Regions from separate parts of the Acinetobacter sp. FY731 genome, predicted to be linked through region 1. Evidence: predicted binding sites of a transcription regulator. Region 1 holds the regulator's gene; the other holds the start of a gene.
What was found. The regulator PhoB, encoded in region 1, activates phosphate uptake and scavenging genes when phosphate is short. The targets are predictions, from matches to a motif close to TGTCATNAANCTGTCATAA.

Region 1 (8,278 bases):
AAAGCCTGCACATGCAGGCTTTTTATTTTTTTAATTTTAATTATTTTTTAGATTTACTCGCAAATTCAATGACTTTTTGATAGCCCGTTGGAAGTAAGCGTTGAAGTAAATCTAAGACTTTTGCATCATTACCAATAAGTAAACGACGCTTATCTTTTTTTACCGCTTCTAAAATTTGGCGTGCTGCTTCTTCAGGTGGACAACGTAATAATTTATTAAATGACTTTGTCGATTTATCAGGATTAATGCCCAAGGTTCTCAGACTATCATTCTTTCGTGCTGAATTGGCAATATTGGTTCGAATACCACCAGGATGAACACATAATGCACTTACACCACTATTTTCCATATCCAATTCTTGACGCAATGATTCTGTAAAACCGCGTACCGCAAATTTTGTTGCATTATATGCAGATTGTGTCGGCTGTGCCGTTAGACCAAATAGACTAGAAATATTAACAATATGACCATCGCCTGTTTGCTTAATCAATGGTAAAAACTCTTTAGTGCCATACACTACCCCCCAAAAATTAATATTTACAATCCACTCAAGCTCTTCATACGATGCACCCTCAACAGTGGATGCCAAAGCTACACCGGCATTGTTGAAAATCATATTCACAGAACCGTGATCTTTCACCGTTTCTTCTGCCCACTCTTTCACTGCAATACGGTCAGACACATCTAATTTTTTAATCGTGATCCGCACATCACTTTCTTTGAGCTTTTCAACTGTTTCAATTAAGCCTTGCTCATTTACATCGCTTAAAGATAAATGACACCCCTCTTTTGCCAATAAAATTGCAAGCTGTTGACCAATACCTGAACCTGCACCTGTAATAGCTGCCACTTTGTTTTTAAAATTTTTCATTACTTATCCTTTAAGCTAAGCTTAAGCAGTAGAGATATCATATATTTTTAAATTTTAAATATAGTATTCTGAAATCATCAGTATGCTTAAATATATTTATGACAATATGTATTGTCAATTTTTAATGTTTTATTTGTTATATAAACCTTCTCAAATAAAAAGAGGAAATTCCTTAGAAATTTCCTCTTTATTTTAGGTTTTTAAATTCAGGTACTTAAAAGTTATAACGAATACCAATATTTGCATGCATTGGTGTTTCCACTTTAGAGCCTTTTGCATAGTTCATTTCTGAAAAAGCATTAAATGTTTTATTTACCTGCACATTTAAACCCAAACCATATTTCACTACATTACCTGAGAAGTTTGTTTCAAACTTATTGATATCATTTATAAACACATTATTACTATCAATAAATTCATGACTCCAAGCTGCTTTTATGTAAGGAGAAAGCAGACTATTCGAAATAATAAAATCCTTACCTAAATGTATACCCACCTCAGAAGCCAATGATTTTTGTGTGCCAATATCAGCCTTCATATCATTATTTAGATTTACTGATTTTGCTTGTGCTTGCACATAAGAAAGTCGAATGAATGGCTCTACCCATGTATCATTTTTAAAGCGATTGTTAAAACCGCTTTCTACTGCACCACCCCAAACATTCTGATTAAAATCACCTGAAATAGATTGACCATTCGTTGATCGTGCACTTAAATCATTTGAGAATCGGTTGTACTTCAACGTACCATCTACATACAAACCACTATCATGAAAGTATGTTCCATATAAACCCACACTATAGCTATTAAGATTACTTGTACCACCACGTGCATGTTTTACATCTGCATTACCATAACTCGCAAAACCACCTACAAATGCCTTGGCATCTTTATTGATTTCAACTTGTCGATCAATACCAAATTCTGTTCCCCATTGTTCTAATTCAAACTGAGTAATGCCTGTAGAAACTTTATTTTTCGTACCAGTCGCACGCGTCCAAATACCTGCAGCACCCTCATTACCTTTCAAGGTACCTTTTCTAAAACGTAAATTATTCAATTCGTTATTAAAAGCAAAAAGTGCAGCGCTTCCTAAACTCGAAACTGCATCTACACCTGGTGTCGTTATTTCATTGCCATTGTCATCAAGTTTACTTGCTAGATACCAAATTTGACCATTTGTATCATCACGATTTCTAAGCTCGTATATATATGTACCGCCATCAACCGCATTAATGTTTAAACCGTTAATATTTGCGAGTTCAAAATCTGCACCTTTACTCATATCTGTAATTAAATCTAAGTTTTTATCTAATGGATTTGTAATTTCTGCACCTGAGTCTGCTACAGAAACTTTATGTTGACCTGTACCATTTTGAATCGTCAGATAGTCTCCTCGACCATCAGCAATTGACGTATTAAAATGAAAGTGCTGATTTCCAGAAATTTGATTGATATTTAATCGAGCAAACATTGTTTCACCAGTGGTTACATTTTTATTGGATTTAAACATAACCATACCTTGCCCCGCTAACTCACCAACATGACTAATTAAAGCGTCAGTTTCTCCCGCTAAAATAACGACTTTAGACGATGTATCATTTAATTTAACAGATTCAACAATGGCTTCCTTTCCAGCTTGAGCAGCAACAATTTGTAACTGACCATGATCATAAATTTCCGTCAAACCTAATAGCTTACCCTCAGAGTTAATCCATGAAATAGCCTTATCATGTATCGTTACATCTTGTGCCGTAGCATTGGTAAAAATATTTTGCACACCCTCTTTGTAAAGCTCTACACCTTGTGCAGTCCCTGTTGCTAAAATATTTTGGACACCACCGTTAATCACAGTATTGTTCGCTATTGCATTGTCCCAAATTGACTGATTTCCGCTATGAATAATGGTGTTATTTACAACAGATTTTTCTAGAACATATTGCTCGCCACTGTTAAGAATAGTGTTATTGGCTGTTGAGCCAGACATCACATTTTGTCGACCACCATTAATGACTGAATTGAAAGACTCACCTCTATTTTGTAAATACTCAATCCCCCCTTGATTAATGACTGTGCCTTTCGATTGCGCATCTAAATAGACATATAACTTTCCACCATCATTGACTGTATTATTTAATGATTGACTTGGATCTTCTGGGTGAGCATTAGAATAAACATAAACTAATCCACCTTGGTTAATTTCAGAGTTTTCTAAGGTTCCACCTGTAAATACACGAACTAATGCACCATCATTAACGACAATATTAGACCCTTTTGCAGGAACTCCATCAAGATATGAACCACTTGCAATTTGTGGATCTTTACTAATTTCAACAACTGCACCACTATTTACAGTTGAGTCTTGGAAATATCCCAAAACACTGAGTTTCGAACCATTTTCTAAAATAATATTCTTTGCTGTACCTGCATAAGGGTTGTTCCCCCCTGCTGCACCAATTTCAATACAATCACTTTCACCTAGCGTACGATCCTCTAAAGTCTTATCCCCCCAAAAAGAAGCAATTACACCATCTCGACAAAATCCTGCTGCTGAAGCTTGTACAGACGTCATAATTGTTAAGGAAGATAAAATTGAAAATGTTAAAAAATTAAGCTTGGCTTTCACAAAAATTTACCAAATGGTTGAAAATTGCACAAATGTTAAATCTGACAATTAATTATTTCAACTTAATAAAAATATTTTAAAAAATCTGACAAATAGTATTAAATATAATAATTTACATATAAACAACAACTTGAAATCAATATTATTAAAATCACATACTAATTTTATGGTTTTAACCAATTAATTAAAAACATTTGCTAAACAATGTGTAACCATTCATTTACATTTCTATTCGCTATTTTTATTTAAAAGATAAAGTTTATTAAATAACTTTTTTAATTCACTTTTGACGTAATTTTTTAGTTATTTTCTTATAAGTAAATTATAAAACTTGTACTCATTGATCAAAATTCAATTTTTCATTAATAATCTTCTACTCCTTTCAATACAACGCTCATACTTTATTTTGTTAAAATATACTCATACCTGATTCTTCTTTAATTTGAAAAACATTCTTATGACCACGACAAAATCAATAAAGGAAAGACCATTCAAAGGCATATCTCTTTCAGAACGAAAAGCAATTAGATATGAAAAACTAATTCAAGCTGGAATTAAAATTTATGGAACACGCGGTTTCTTCGCCACAACAGTAAAAGATATTTGTTTAGAAGCTAAATTAACTGAACGCTATTTCTATGAATCATTTAAAAAAAGCGAACAGCTTTTTCAAGCTATTTTTTTAAAACTAATTGATGAATTACAAGAAAATATCAAACAAGCAACTGCTACGAATATGAGTGACTCCAAAGCGATGATAGAAGCCTCACTCAGTGCTTTTCTCGACACGCTTTATCAAAATCCTCACATGGCACGTATTATTTATATTGATGCTTTACTTGTGCAAGACCTGCACAAACAATCAACCATACATGACACAATGATGCGCTTTGACCAAATGATTCAACCGCTTTTAACATCAACAAAATGCAATAATGAGCAAACAATAAATGAAATATCACTCATTGCTTCAGGCCTAAATGGTTATGTGACTCAAATTGCGATTCGTTGGGTCATGAACAACTTTCAGCAACCAAAGGACGAAGTTTTATCCGCATGTTTATGGCCATTTTTAGCATTGGTTACAAAAAAAGTAGAATAAAAACATAATTTTTTAGATGATGTAACTTTATATTTCAGTTGAAGTTTAATGTCTAAAATACTGTCATATCGGTGCTTTCAGACTTTAATTTCGTCATAAAACTATCAAAAAAATGTCACATTTTCATTTTAGAATTGTCATATTTTCTATTTTGCAATGATACTGTCATAATTAATCTTTGTAATAAGCCTGTCATAAATACAAAAACGGACAACCGTTTATATTAATAGGGTATTGCGCTGTGAAAGATGACTACATTTTAATTGTTGATGATGAGCTCCCGATTCGGGAAATGATCCATACTGCTTTAGATATGGCAGGTTTTAATTGTCTACAAGCTGAAGATGCTCGCCAAGCGCATCAAATGATTGTCGATCAACGCCCTTCTTTAGTCTTGTTAGATTGGATGATGCCTGGTGGTGTAAGTGGTGTCGATCTATGTCGCCGCTTGAAAAAAGATGAAAGTTTGTCTGAAATTCCAGTCATCATGCTCACTGCTCGTGGTGAAGAAGACCATAAAGTTCAAGGTCTAGATGCTGGCGCAGATGACTATATGACGAAACCTTTTTCTACACGTGAATTGGTCTCTCGCATTAAAGCTGTGCTTCGTCGCTCTAATGCTTTAAGTGGAGAAAAATCAATTGATGCCAATGGCTTACTATTAGATCCTATTAGCCAACGTGTTAGTTTTGGTCCCCATATTTTAGAAATGGGTCCAACAGAATATCGTCTTTTAGCATTCTTCATGACACATCCTGAACGTGCATATACACGCGCTCAACTTCTTGATCAAGTATGGGGTGGAAACGTATATATTGAAGATCGTACAATTGACGTTCATATTCGCCGTTTACGTAAAGTTCTAGAACCTTTTGGTGCAGATCGTTATGTCCAAACTGTTCGTGGAACAGGCTACCGTTTTTCTACGCGAGCAGATGTCGCATTAGGTTAATTATTTTTTATGTACGAACCATATCCTGTCCCAGAAATTGCAAGAGAACATAAAAAGTTTCGATATAGCAGCTTATGGGCATTTTCCAAACAAGACCTAAGACTTCTCGCATTTTTTATCGTGATCGCTGCATTTATCGGCTTGGGAATAGGATATTTTTGGATCTGTATTCTTTGTGCATTTGCTGTGTTCTGCATCATCCAATTGCGTTCACTGTATCTAGTAAATGATTGGATTTCTAATAGACCCTATGATGTTCCACCAAACTTAGGTGGAATTTGGGGTGCACTACTTTTTAATGTCTATCGTGCTCAGCGCCAAGAACGAATCGTACAAGCAGAAATGGTTGGACTAATTGACCGTGCTCAATCGTCACTCGTTGCTTTAGCAGAAGCCGTTGTTCTTATTGATGATAATAATCAAATTGAATGGTGGAATCCTGCTGCAGAAAACTTACTCGGTTTTCAAACACATGATCGTGGGCGTAATATTCTCAGTATTTTACGCCAACCCAACTTCATTGAATATTTTAACCACATAGATGAATCACCAGACGGTTTAAAAATGAAATCTATGGTTCATGAAGATCGTTATGTTCAAGTTAAAATGACTCGTTTTGGTGGTGAAAGTCGTCTGTTGGTAGCTTATGATGTAACACGCATGCATAATCTTGAACAAATGCGAAAAGATTTTGTCGATAATATTTCCCACGAACTTCGTACGCCCTTAACTGTGCTAAGTGGTTATATCGAAACCTTTACAGATCAAGAAGATATCAACCCACGTTGGAAACGTGCATTTGATCAAATGCAATCGCAAACACGTCGTATGAACGCCTTGGTTAATGATTTGCTTTTATTATCACGTTTAGAAAATGAAAAAAGTGTCGCTAAAAATCAAATCATTGAAATGCCAAGTTTAATGAATCAATTATTTGACGATGCCCAAGCTTATAACATCGATTATGGCCACACCCTCAACTTAGATATCGATAGTCATTGTGATTTAATTGGTTCAGATATGGAACTTGCTAGTGCCTTCAGCAACCTCATTACCAATGCTATTAAATACACACCTAAAGGTGGAACAATTACCATTGGCTGGCATGATGATGGCACACATGGTTACTTTACAGTTGAAGACACAGGTATTGGTATAGACCCTAAACATTTACCACGTCTAACCGAACGCTTTTACCGTGTAGATAGTGCACGTAGTCGTGCCACAGGTGGTACAGGCTTAGGACTCGCAATTGTGAAACATGTTCTTATGCAACATAACGCATATTTAGATGTGGAATCTAAAGAAAATCAAGGCTCAGTTTTTAAAGCAGTGTTTCCTAAAGAACGTTTATATCATTTAAGTTAAGCGATAAAAAAAAGCACCTCACGGTGCTTTTTTTATGACTGTATAACTTATACGGTATGACCTAAAGCTTTACCCATTTCAACAGCAGAATTCGCTTTAAATTCAGCATCCCACTGCATTTTATTTTCTTCAAATAAAACCACTGCGGTTGAACCTAAATAGAAACGACCTAATTCAGCACCCTTTTCTAAGAATAAATTGTGCTGATTTACCTCTAAACGACCCGATGGTTTTACTTTACCTGTTGCAACAGTTTCAATGCCGGCAACAATCATTGCACCCACAAGAACAACGGCCATACGACCAAGTTCTGTATCAAACAAACACACCATACGTTCATTACGTGCAAATAAACCTGGAATATTTTCTGCTGTTGTTTGATTTACAGAGAATAACTCACCTGGTACATAAAGCGTTTCGGTCAATGTACCCGCAAAAGGCATATGCACACGATGATAATCTTTAGGTGAAAGATATACTGTTGCAAACTGACCATTCTTAAAAGGTTCAGCCAACAAAGGATCTGCAATTAAATTTGCAGTATTAAAACTTTGACCTTTGGCTTGAAAAATTTCGCCTTCTTCAATTTTGCCTAACTGAGAAATTGCCCCATCTGCAGGCGATACAATACTAGTTGCATCTGTATCAATTTCACGTACACCCTCTTTTAAAGAGCGTGTAAAAAACTCATTAAATGATTTAAATTTCAAAGCATTTTGTTGCTCTGCAATGGACATATCAATGCCATATTGCGCTTTAAAAGCACTAATCACAGTATTTTTAATGATTGGTGTTTCACTTGCAGCAAGCTTACCAACAACACGAGATAATTGATGTTGTGGCACAACACGTTGAGCTTGAATGAAAAGTTGTTTTTTTAAACGTGACGTGAGGCTCAAGACGGCGTCTCTCCAGTAATAATTGGACTCGCGAGGCTGTTGCCCCATTCACTCCACGCACCATCATACGCTTGAATATTCCAACCCAATAAACGCCCAAGAATATATGCTAAACCTGAGCGATGATGTGACTGGCAATATACAACAACAGGCTCATTCAAATTAAAGCCCAATTGTTCCAAACGCTGTTGCGTGTTTTGTAATGGTCGCAATTTTAAATGATTTTCACGGTTTAGGGCAGTACTCCATTCAAAATGTCGTGCACTTGGAATATGACCGCCTCGTCTAGCCGCCAATCTTAAACCTGTATATTCATCCTCTGTACGACAATCCCACACTTGAACTTCATTATTTTGTACTTTTTGCAAAAGTTCATCGTATTGAATACGGTATTGTTCATTTAAATGAACTTCAACTAGAGGTTCTACTTGTTCAAATTTTTCTACTTCAGATGTGGTCG
Region 2 (8,278 bases), on a different contig from region 1:
CTCATCCGTAACCGCAACAGTATCTGCCGCAACACGGTTTGCAGGGTAAATACTAAAAGTCGCACGCGCATCGAAGCGTTTATTGGCAATAATATCTTTCAACATGACTTGTGCTTGTTCAAACAAGTCACGCGCTGCTTCGCCAACCACTTCATCTTCAAGAATTTTCGGGAATTTACCCGCCAAACTCCAAGAAATAAAGAACGGTGTCCAGTCAAAGTATTCAACCAATGTTTCTAACGGATAGTTCGTAAATGTTTCTGAACCAATAAAGTTAGGCTTCACAGGTGCATTTTTTGCAAAATCAATCTTAAAGCCATTTTCAACCGATTCTGCATAAGAAAGTTTTGCAGCTTTTGGTTGTTTGTTGGCTAAACGCTCACGGATTTTTTCATAATCAAAAGCATAATCAGCTGCTAATTTTGGTTTCATGTCAGCAGAAAGTAATTGTGTCACCACACCTACCGCACGAGAAGCATCCGCTGTGTAGAACACACCATCATTATGATATTGCGGAGAAATTTTTACCGCAGTGTGTGCTTTAGATGTTGTTGCACCACCAATCATCAGTGGAATGTTAAAGCCTTTACGTTGCATTTCTTTCGCAACAAAAACCATTTCATCTAAGCTAGGCGTGATTAAACCTGACAAACCAATAATATCGACTTTTTCATCAATCGCAGTTTGTAAGATTTTCTCACACGGTACCATTACGCCAAGGTCAATGATGTCATAACCGTTACAGCCAAGTACCACGCCTACAATGTTTTTACCAATATCGTGAACGTCGCCTTTTACAGTTGCCATCAAAATTTTACCTTTTGATTGACCAACGGTTTTTTCAGCTTCAATGAATGGATTTAACCATGCAACCGCTTGTTTCATTACACGAGCAGATTTCACTACTTGCGGTAGGAACATTTTACCTGCACCAAACAAGTCACCGACTACGTTCATACCTGCCATCAATGGACCTTCAATGACATCCAATGGGCGAGTTGATTGTAAGCGTGCTTCTTCGGTATCTTCATCAATATACGTGGTAATACCTTTCACCAATGCATATTCAAGACGTTTTGCAACGCTCTCATTACGCCATTCAAGGTTTTCTTCGGCTTTTTGTGCACCTGCTTGACCACGGTATTTTTCTGCAACTGCAAGTAATTTTTCAGTCGCTTCTTGACCGCTTTCACCTTGGTTGCGGTTCATCACTACATCTTCAACGGCTTCTTTAAGGTCGGCATCAATGTCATCATAAATCGCAAGCTGACCTGCATTTACGATGCCCATGGTTAAACCTTGTTGAATGCCGTGATATAAAAACACCGCATGGATTGCTTCACGTACAGGCTCATTACCACGGAATGAGAACGATACATTTGAGATCCCGCCTGAAATCATCGCATTTGGAAGGTTTTGTTTAATCCAACCTGTTGCTTCAATGAAGTCCACGCCATAGTTGTTGTGTTCTTCAATCCCTGTTGCCACCGCAAACACGTTCGGGTCAAAGATAATATCTTCAGAAGGGAAGCCCACTTCATTGACTAAAACATCATAAGAACGCTTACAGATTTCTTTTTTACGTTCAGCCGTATCTGCCTGACCATTTTCATCAAATGCCATGACAATAACTGCTGCACCGTACTGACGGCACAGACGCGCACGTTCTACAAACTCGTCATAACCTTCTTTCAGAGAAATCGAGTTTACAACCGCTTTACCTTGTACGCATTTCAAACCTGCTTCAATAATCTCCCATTTAGAAGAATCGAGCATGATTGGCACACGTGAAATATCAGGTTCAGAGGCGATCAGATTAAGGAAATGTACCATCGCAGTTTGCGAATCGAGCATGCCTTCATCCATGTTAATGTCGATGATCTGTGCGCCTGCTTCAACTTGCTGACGAGCAACGTCTAGCGCTTCTGTAAAGTTTTCTTCTTTAATTAAACGTAGGAATTTTTTAGAACCTGTCACGTTGGTACGTTCACCGACGTTTACGAATAAAGAATCCTTAGTGATGTTAAATGGTTCTAAACCACTTAAACGACATGCAGGTTCAATGTCAGGAATTTGACGTGGTGTAATGCCTTCAACCGCTTGTGCAATCGCACGAATATGGTCAGGCGTGGTACCACAGCAACCACCAGTGATGTTGATTAGACCACTTTCAGCAAATTCTTTAATAAATGCCGCAGTTTCTTCAGGGGTTTCATCATAACCACCGAATGCATTTGGCAAACCTGCATTTGGATGCGCTGAAACAAAAGTATCGGCAACGTCAGACACGGTTTTTACGTGTGGACGCATTGCATCTGCACCAAGCGCACAGTTAAAACCAATTGAGATGGGTTCAGCATGACGCATTGAGTTCCAAAATGCTTCTGCGGTTTGACCTGTCAATGTACGACCTGAAGCATCTGTAATGGTGCCTGAAATCATAATTGGCAATTCATAGCCAATTTCGTTAAACACTTCTTTTACTGCAAAGATCGCCGCTTTTGCATTTAAGGTATCGAATACTGTTTCGATGAGGATGATGTCTGCACCACCTTCAATCAGTGCTTTAGTCGATTCAATATAATCAACTTTTAATGCATCAAAAGTAATGTTACGGAATGCAGGATCATTCACATTTGGAGAAATAGATGTAGTACGTGAAGTTGGACCAATGACACCTGCCACAAAACGTGGTTTTTCAGGGGTTGAATATTTTGCACAGGCTTCTTTTGCAAGACGTGCTGCAGCAATATTAATTTCAGGTACCAAATCTTCCATGTGGTAATCAGACATTGAAACACGAGTACCGTTAAAGGTATTGGTTTCAATAATGTCCGCACCCGCTTCTAGGTAAGCTTCGTGAATGCCTTGAATAATATGGGGTTGAGTAAGAACTAAAAGGTCGTTGTTGCCTTTTAGGTCAGAAGCCCAATCTGCAAAACGTTCGCCACGATAGTCTGCTTCTTCTAATTTATGACGTTGAATCATGGTACCCATGGCACCATCGATCACAAGAATTCTTTTACTTAGAAGCTCTTTTAGAGTAGCAAGTGTGGACATTCAAACATTCTCAATGCGAATAAAAATCGGGATTAATATTAACAGATTCAAGTTTTGTTTTCTGCCAACTTTCTTTCAGAAACACATATATAGATGATTTGAAAAAGTTATAAAGGGGTAACACTTGTTTTAATACAAGATTAATTCAAAAATAGATATGTCTTCTTATATTTTTCAAATATGGATATTAAAATGTAATTTATAAGAAATAAATAAGGAATTTAGCAGTGTCATAAATTATTCATTTATTTGTCATAAAACTAGTTCACTATAATTGGAAAAGTTCGGGTTGTTAGTTTTTTGATCATTTATGCTGAATGTTACAATTTAGTATAATTTTTAGGTTAATGGATTATGAAATATATAAAATTACTTAAAATATTGTATTTAGAGTATTAAATATTAAATTTATCTTGGTTTTTTAGGGTAAATTGCAACAATAAAGCATTAAAACTGACTTTATAAGACAGTATTTTGTCATATAATTGTCATAATTAAATTGAAGAATAAGGGGATTGATCATCCTCTTTATTTGCTTGCATGAATTCAAATCAAAATCCTGTTGATTCAGCACAACCATCGGTTCCTTCTAAGTCGACCAATGTTCATGTGCCAACTCCTAAATATTTTGTCCCAGTCTTTTTAACTGTCATTATTGCAACACTTGTATACATTGGTGTTCAGTTATCTGTGGATTTGGCTCATGTCCCGGCTTTGAGTCTATATACAATTATTCTTTTATCTACAGCGTTATTTATTGCACTTGGATTTGAGTTTGTTAATGGTTTTCATGACACAGCAAATGCTGTAGCCACGGTAATTTACACCAATGCATTGTCTGCACCAGTTGCTGTAATGTGGGCAGGTTTTTGTAACTTCCTTGGTGTAATGGTTGCAAGTGGTGCTGTTGCATACGGTATTATTGCTTTACTTCCAGTAGAACTTATTATGAATGTAGGTTCTGGAGCTGGTTTTGCAATGGTTTTTGCCATGCTTATTTCTGCAATTTTGTGGAATTTAGGTACATGGTTTTTAGGTATTCCAGCATCAAGTTCGCATACTTTAATCGGTTCGATTTTGGGTGTGGGTATCATGAACTACATTTTGCATTCAGGTAGCGGTGCATCAGGTGTAGACATGGAACAGGTGATGAAAGTGGGTAAAGCACTTTTATTCTCTCCTTTGATTGGTTTCGCTTTTGCGGCTTTGTTATTCTTGTTGGTAAAAAAAATCTTCAAGAAACAAATGGAATTATTCCAGCCACCTGAGGGCAATAAGCCACCACCACCACTTATTCGTGCAATTCTTATTTTCACATGTACGGGTGTAAGCTTTGCACATGGTTCAAATGATGGTCAAAAAGGTATGGGTTTAATCATGCTTATTTTGATTGGTTGTGTCCCATTAGCTTACTCATTGAATAAAAATTTAGATCAACAACATCTTCAGTCTTTTGAGCAACTTTCAGCTCAAACAGCATCCGCTATTTATGCAAATCATTCAGATATTCCTGATGAAAAAGCACGTGCTATTATCACAACATATATTCAGACTAAAGAAGTGAATAACCAAGTTGTTCCTGCTTTAGCTAGTCTTACAGATCACTTGGGTGAGCGTGTAGGACATTATGGTGATTTAAAAGATATTCCTGAAAAAGAAGTATCTAGCTTACGTAATGATATGTATTTAAGTACAACAGCGTTTAAAAGATTAGATAAAGCGGAGCTATTACCTACTTTCTCTGAAGAGCAAACTAAAGTTGTAAAAGAATATCGTAGTAACTTAGATTCATTCTTACAATATATTCCAAACTGGGTAAAAGTAGCTGTAGCTTTAGCTTTAGGTCTTGGAACGATGGTTGGCTGGAAACGTATTGTTGTGACGGTTGGTGAGCGTATTGGTAAACAGCACATGACTTATGGCCAAGGTATGTCTGCTGAACTTGTTGCAATGACAACAATTGCAGCTGCAGATGGTTTTGGTATGCCTGTATCAACAACACATGTATTGAACTCTGCTGTAGCAGGTACAATGGTTGCCAACAAGTCAGGTTTGAATTTCAAAATGGTAAAAACAATTTTATCTGCTTGGATCTTTACTTTACCTGCAACGATTTGTTTATCGGGTGTTTTATACTGGTTATTATTAAAAGTATTTTAATTGATTTTAAAATAAAGTTTGAACGGAAAAATGCTGCGATTAATCGCAGCATTTTTTTTGCCTTATTTTTTGATTTTGTTGAAAAGTGTTCCAATAGGAAGCTTGTCATTTGCAAAACCATATAGTGCAGCAAAAGGAAGTGCTGTTCTTGCTAAATAGGCAACTCGCCAAAGTCCACCATGGTTAGCTCCCTCCATCATTAACTCCAAAGGATGATCTAAGTTAACTTCTGGGTTAGCTACAGATTTAGTATTACGTAAATCATGAATCCATAAAGCAGCCATAATTGCATTGGTTGTTGCAGGTTCAAATGCTTCAACATCAAACAAACTTGCACCATTAAAAGCAGCTTTTAATAATGGATTCTTTGTGACTGAATGTGTTGTTGTTGATGGGGCAATATTAATACTGACACGTTGACCTTGATGTCTTGCTAAGGTTGCTCGCCATTGTTGAATACGTTTTGCTAGAGCGTAGTTAGGACCTTGTTCAATCACTAAACAATCTGCAATACCATATTGCTTACCATTGTCGGTACTATAAAGCTCTGTAGAAATTTCTTTAAAAAAGTGTTTTAAACTAATAGATGACACTGCTTTAGAAAGCATTTTTTGAAGTTGAGAACGATTGTGAAACTTAGCTGAAGCTGCTTCTACAATTTCTTTAGGAATCGCGTAAACATCCGTTGGTGTACACATAAACATTAAACTTGTATTGGCTTTATGCTTACTCACAAATTGCATGATTGCATCCATTGCCATAGAAACCCGAACGTGCTTTTCACCATCTAAATATGCAATTGCAGCTAAGTCTAAATGATTAGGGTTTTCAACGAGCCATTGTGCAATTTCAGGTGTTTGCGTTAATAGGTTTGCTCCAAGCTTTGTTTTTAGCTCTTCGATATTTGTATCTGTAGCTAAGCATTTTTCAGATGGTGCATAAAGTGTTGCATTACCACTTTTTATCGTATTTAAAATTTTGCCCCAAACACGCTCGTTGGGTAAGTCTATAGCAACAATATTGGCTTTCCATTTGGACAACCATGTTAATGGCCCAGCTTCAGATGCAGCACCAAACAGAACCATGGTTCGATCAGATAAGTCGAACCATTCAGGATGTGCAATCACATCGCGTAAAGCATTTGCATGACTTGATTCTACAATACCTGTTTCTTCCCACGTTTGAATTTGAGCAAGTAAAGCATTTCCTTGGAGATTCTGACCTTTATAGGGCACATACCATTCAGGATTGTCTGTACTTTCACCTTTAAATATAAAAGTGTTGAGTTTTTGATTTGTCAGTTGCATCACATCGTTAAAGTTATGCTTTTCACCATGTCGATAAAAATCAAAAGATTGGTGAGCTTTACTTAGTCCCAATTCAGCAATTTTTATAGGATTATCTGTATTTTTAATACCAGACTCGACCAGTGCTTTAAAATATTCAGGATAAGTTTTATGCCAATTTTTTTCTTGAGTTGCTTGATGTGAAAGTTTTGGATTCACTGTCGAAAGGGCTTCAGCAATAATCTCTCTCCCAGTTTTTGAGGTACTGGGTTTGGTGTTAGGGGCTTGAATAGGGAATTGAAGACCATCTAAAGTTGAGGATGACATTGCAAAATATCTCGATATTAATAAGGTTAAATATACAGATGTATACAATATCCTTGGAGCTTTGATAAACCGTTGGCATTTACTGCCAAAATTCAATCTTATGTTTTAGTTTGTGAAATATAAAAGTGAAAAGAAGCAAGTATTAGAAGAAAGGGTGTTGCAGGTGTAATATGAGATGTCCTTATCGTAATAGTTAAGCTGTAAAGATAAAAAGGATTTTTCATAGATAATTCAGAACGTATTTGAAAAAATAAATAAAATTTATCTAGTTTCAAATAATTATCATTCAAGGTTACATTTGGTTGTAATCACGTACAAAAAATATGTATTTATGTAAAAAGTGAATTATGTCACATTTCATTTGTTATAATGCTCATTAATTAATCTATTTTTTTGTTTTTAGAGTTGTAACACATGTCATCTATTTACTTATTTACTTCCAAATCGATGGGATTGCCATCAGGGGTATTTACATCTTTTGATTTGGCTTCGGAATGGATTCAAAAAAATTATTTAAGCGGTATTTTAACGGAATATCCGGTAGATCAAAGTTGTTATGATTGGGCAATTGAGCGTAAGTTTTTCAAAGAAAAATCTGTAATTGACCGTTCGCCAACATTCATGGAAAAGTTTGTATCTGCATATCAGCAAAATTGGCATTTTGAACATGGTGAAAAATTATGCCATCAAAATATGCGAGATAATGCTTAAATAAGCAAAGAGGTGAGTTTTCATCTCTTTGCTTAGATCTTTAATCATTAGTATTTCACTTCTATTCTAAAATGGAAGATGTGAAAGTTTATTAATGAAGTGTTGAATAATACGAGGTTCTATTATTATTGTCATGATGACGCCATAAGCTGCTCCCCATAAATGGGCGCTATGGTTAATATTGCTGTTGCCTTTTTTCCCTGACCAAATGCTATATCCTACGTATAGAACAGCAAAAATAATGGCAGGAACAGGAATGAAAAATACAAAAATAAGTTTCCACGGTTCAAATAATATATAGGCAAATAAAACAGCAGAAACTGCGCCTGAAGCCCCAAGACTTGCCCAGCGATGATCATTTTTGTGCTGTAAGTAGCTTGGAATAATTGCCGCGATTAATCCACCTAAATAAAAAAGCACAAATCCTAAATCGAATAGATACTGTCTATAAAATGTTTCAATAATGCTCCCAAAGAAAAATAAGGTGAACATGTTGAAAAGTAAGTGCATTCCATCTGCATGTACAAAACCATGGGTAATGAATCGATCATATTGACCTTTTTGCAATGCAGGTGGCCAAAAAATCAAACGATTCATTAAGTTTTGATTTGAAAATGCTAAGAATGAAATGATCACAGTAATAATGATGATCGTTACAGTATGGTTAAAAGGTAAGTCGAGCATAGTTAAATAGAATCAGAATTTATTCTTTGATTGTTCATAATGCCATTAAA

Region 2: a site for PhoB is predicted at 3,536-3,554, ahead of AC5YC8_RS04865 (inorganic phosphate transporter). Genes of this name have one in related genera too.

What each region holds. Positions count from the first base shown of each region.
Region 1 covers NZ_JCAKNB010000002.1:343,871-352,148, forward strand. Annotated here, with positions in the region: gene AC5YC8_RS03780 (SDR family NAD(P)-dependent oxidoreductase) at 41-871, opposite strand; gene AC5YC8_RS03785 (autotransporter outer membrane beta-barrel domain-containing protein) at 1,086-3,443, opposite strand; gene AC5YC8_RS03790 (TetR/AcrR family transcriptional regulator) at 3,955-4,599, shown strand; gene phoB (phosphate regulon transcriptional regulator PhoB) at 4,841-5,551, shown strand; gene phoR (phosphate regulon sensor histidine kinase PhoR) at 5,561-6,919, shown strand; gene asd (archaetidylserine decarboxylase) at 6,967-7,818, opposite strand; gene AC5YC8_RS03810 (sulfurtransferase) at 7,815-8,278, opposite strand, start outside.
Region 2 covers NZ_JCAKNB010000003.1:152,155-160,432, reverse strand. Annotated here, with positions in the region: gene metH (methionine synthase) at 1-3,060, opposite strand, end outside; gene AC5YC8_RS04865 (inorganic phosphate transporter) at 3,601-5,220, shown strand; gene AC5YC8_RS04860 (hypothetical protein) at 5,283-6,833, opposite strand; gene AC5YC8_RS04855 (DUF7710 domain-containing protein) at 7,248-7,544, shown strand; gene AC5YC8_RS04850 (rhomboid family intramembrane serine protease) at 7,611-8,228, opposite strand.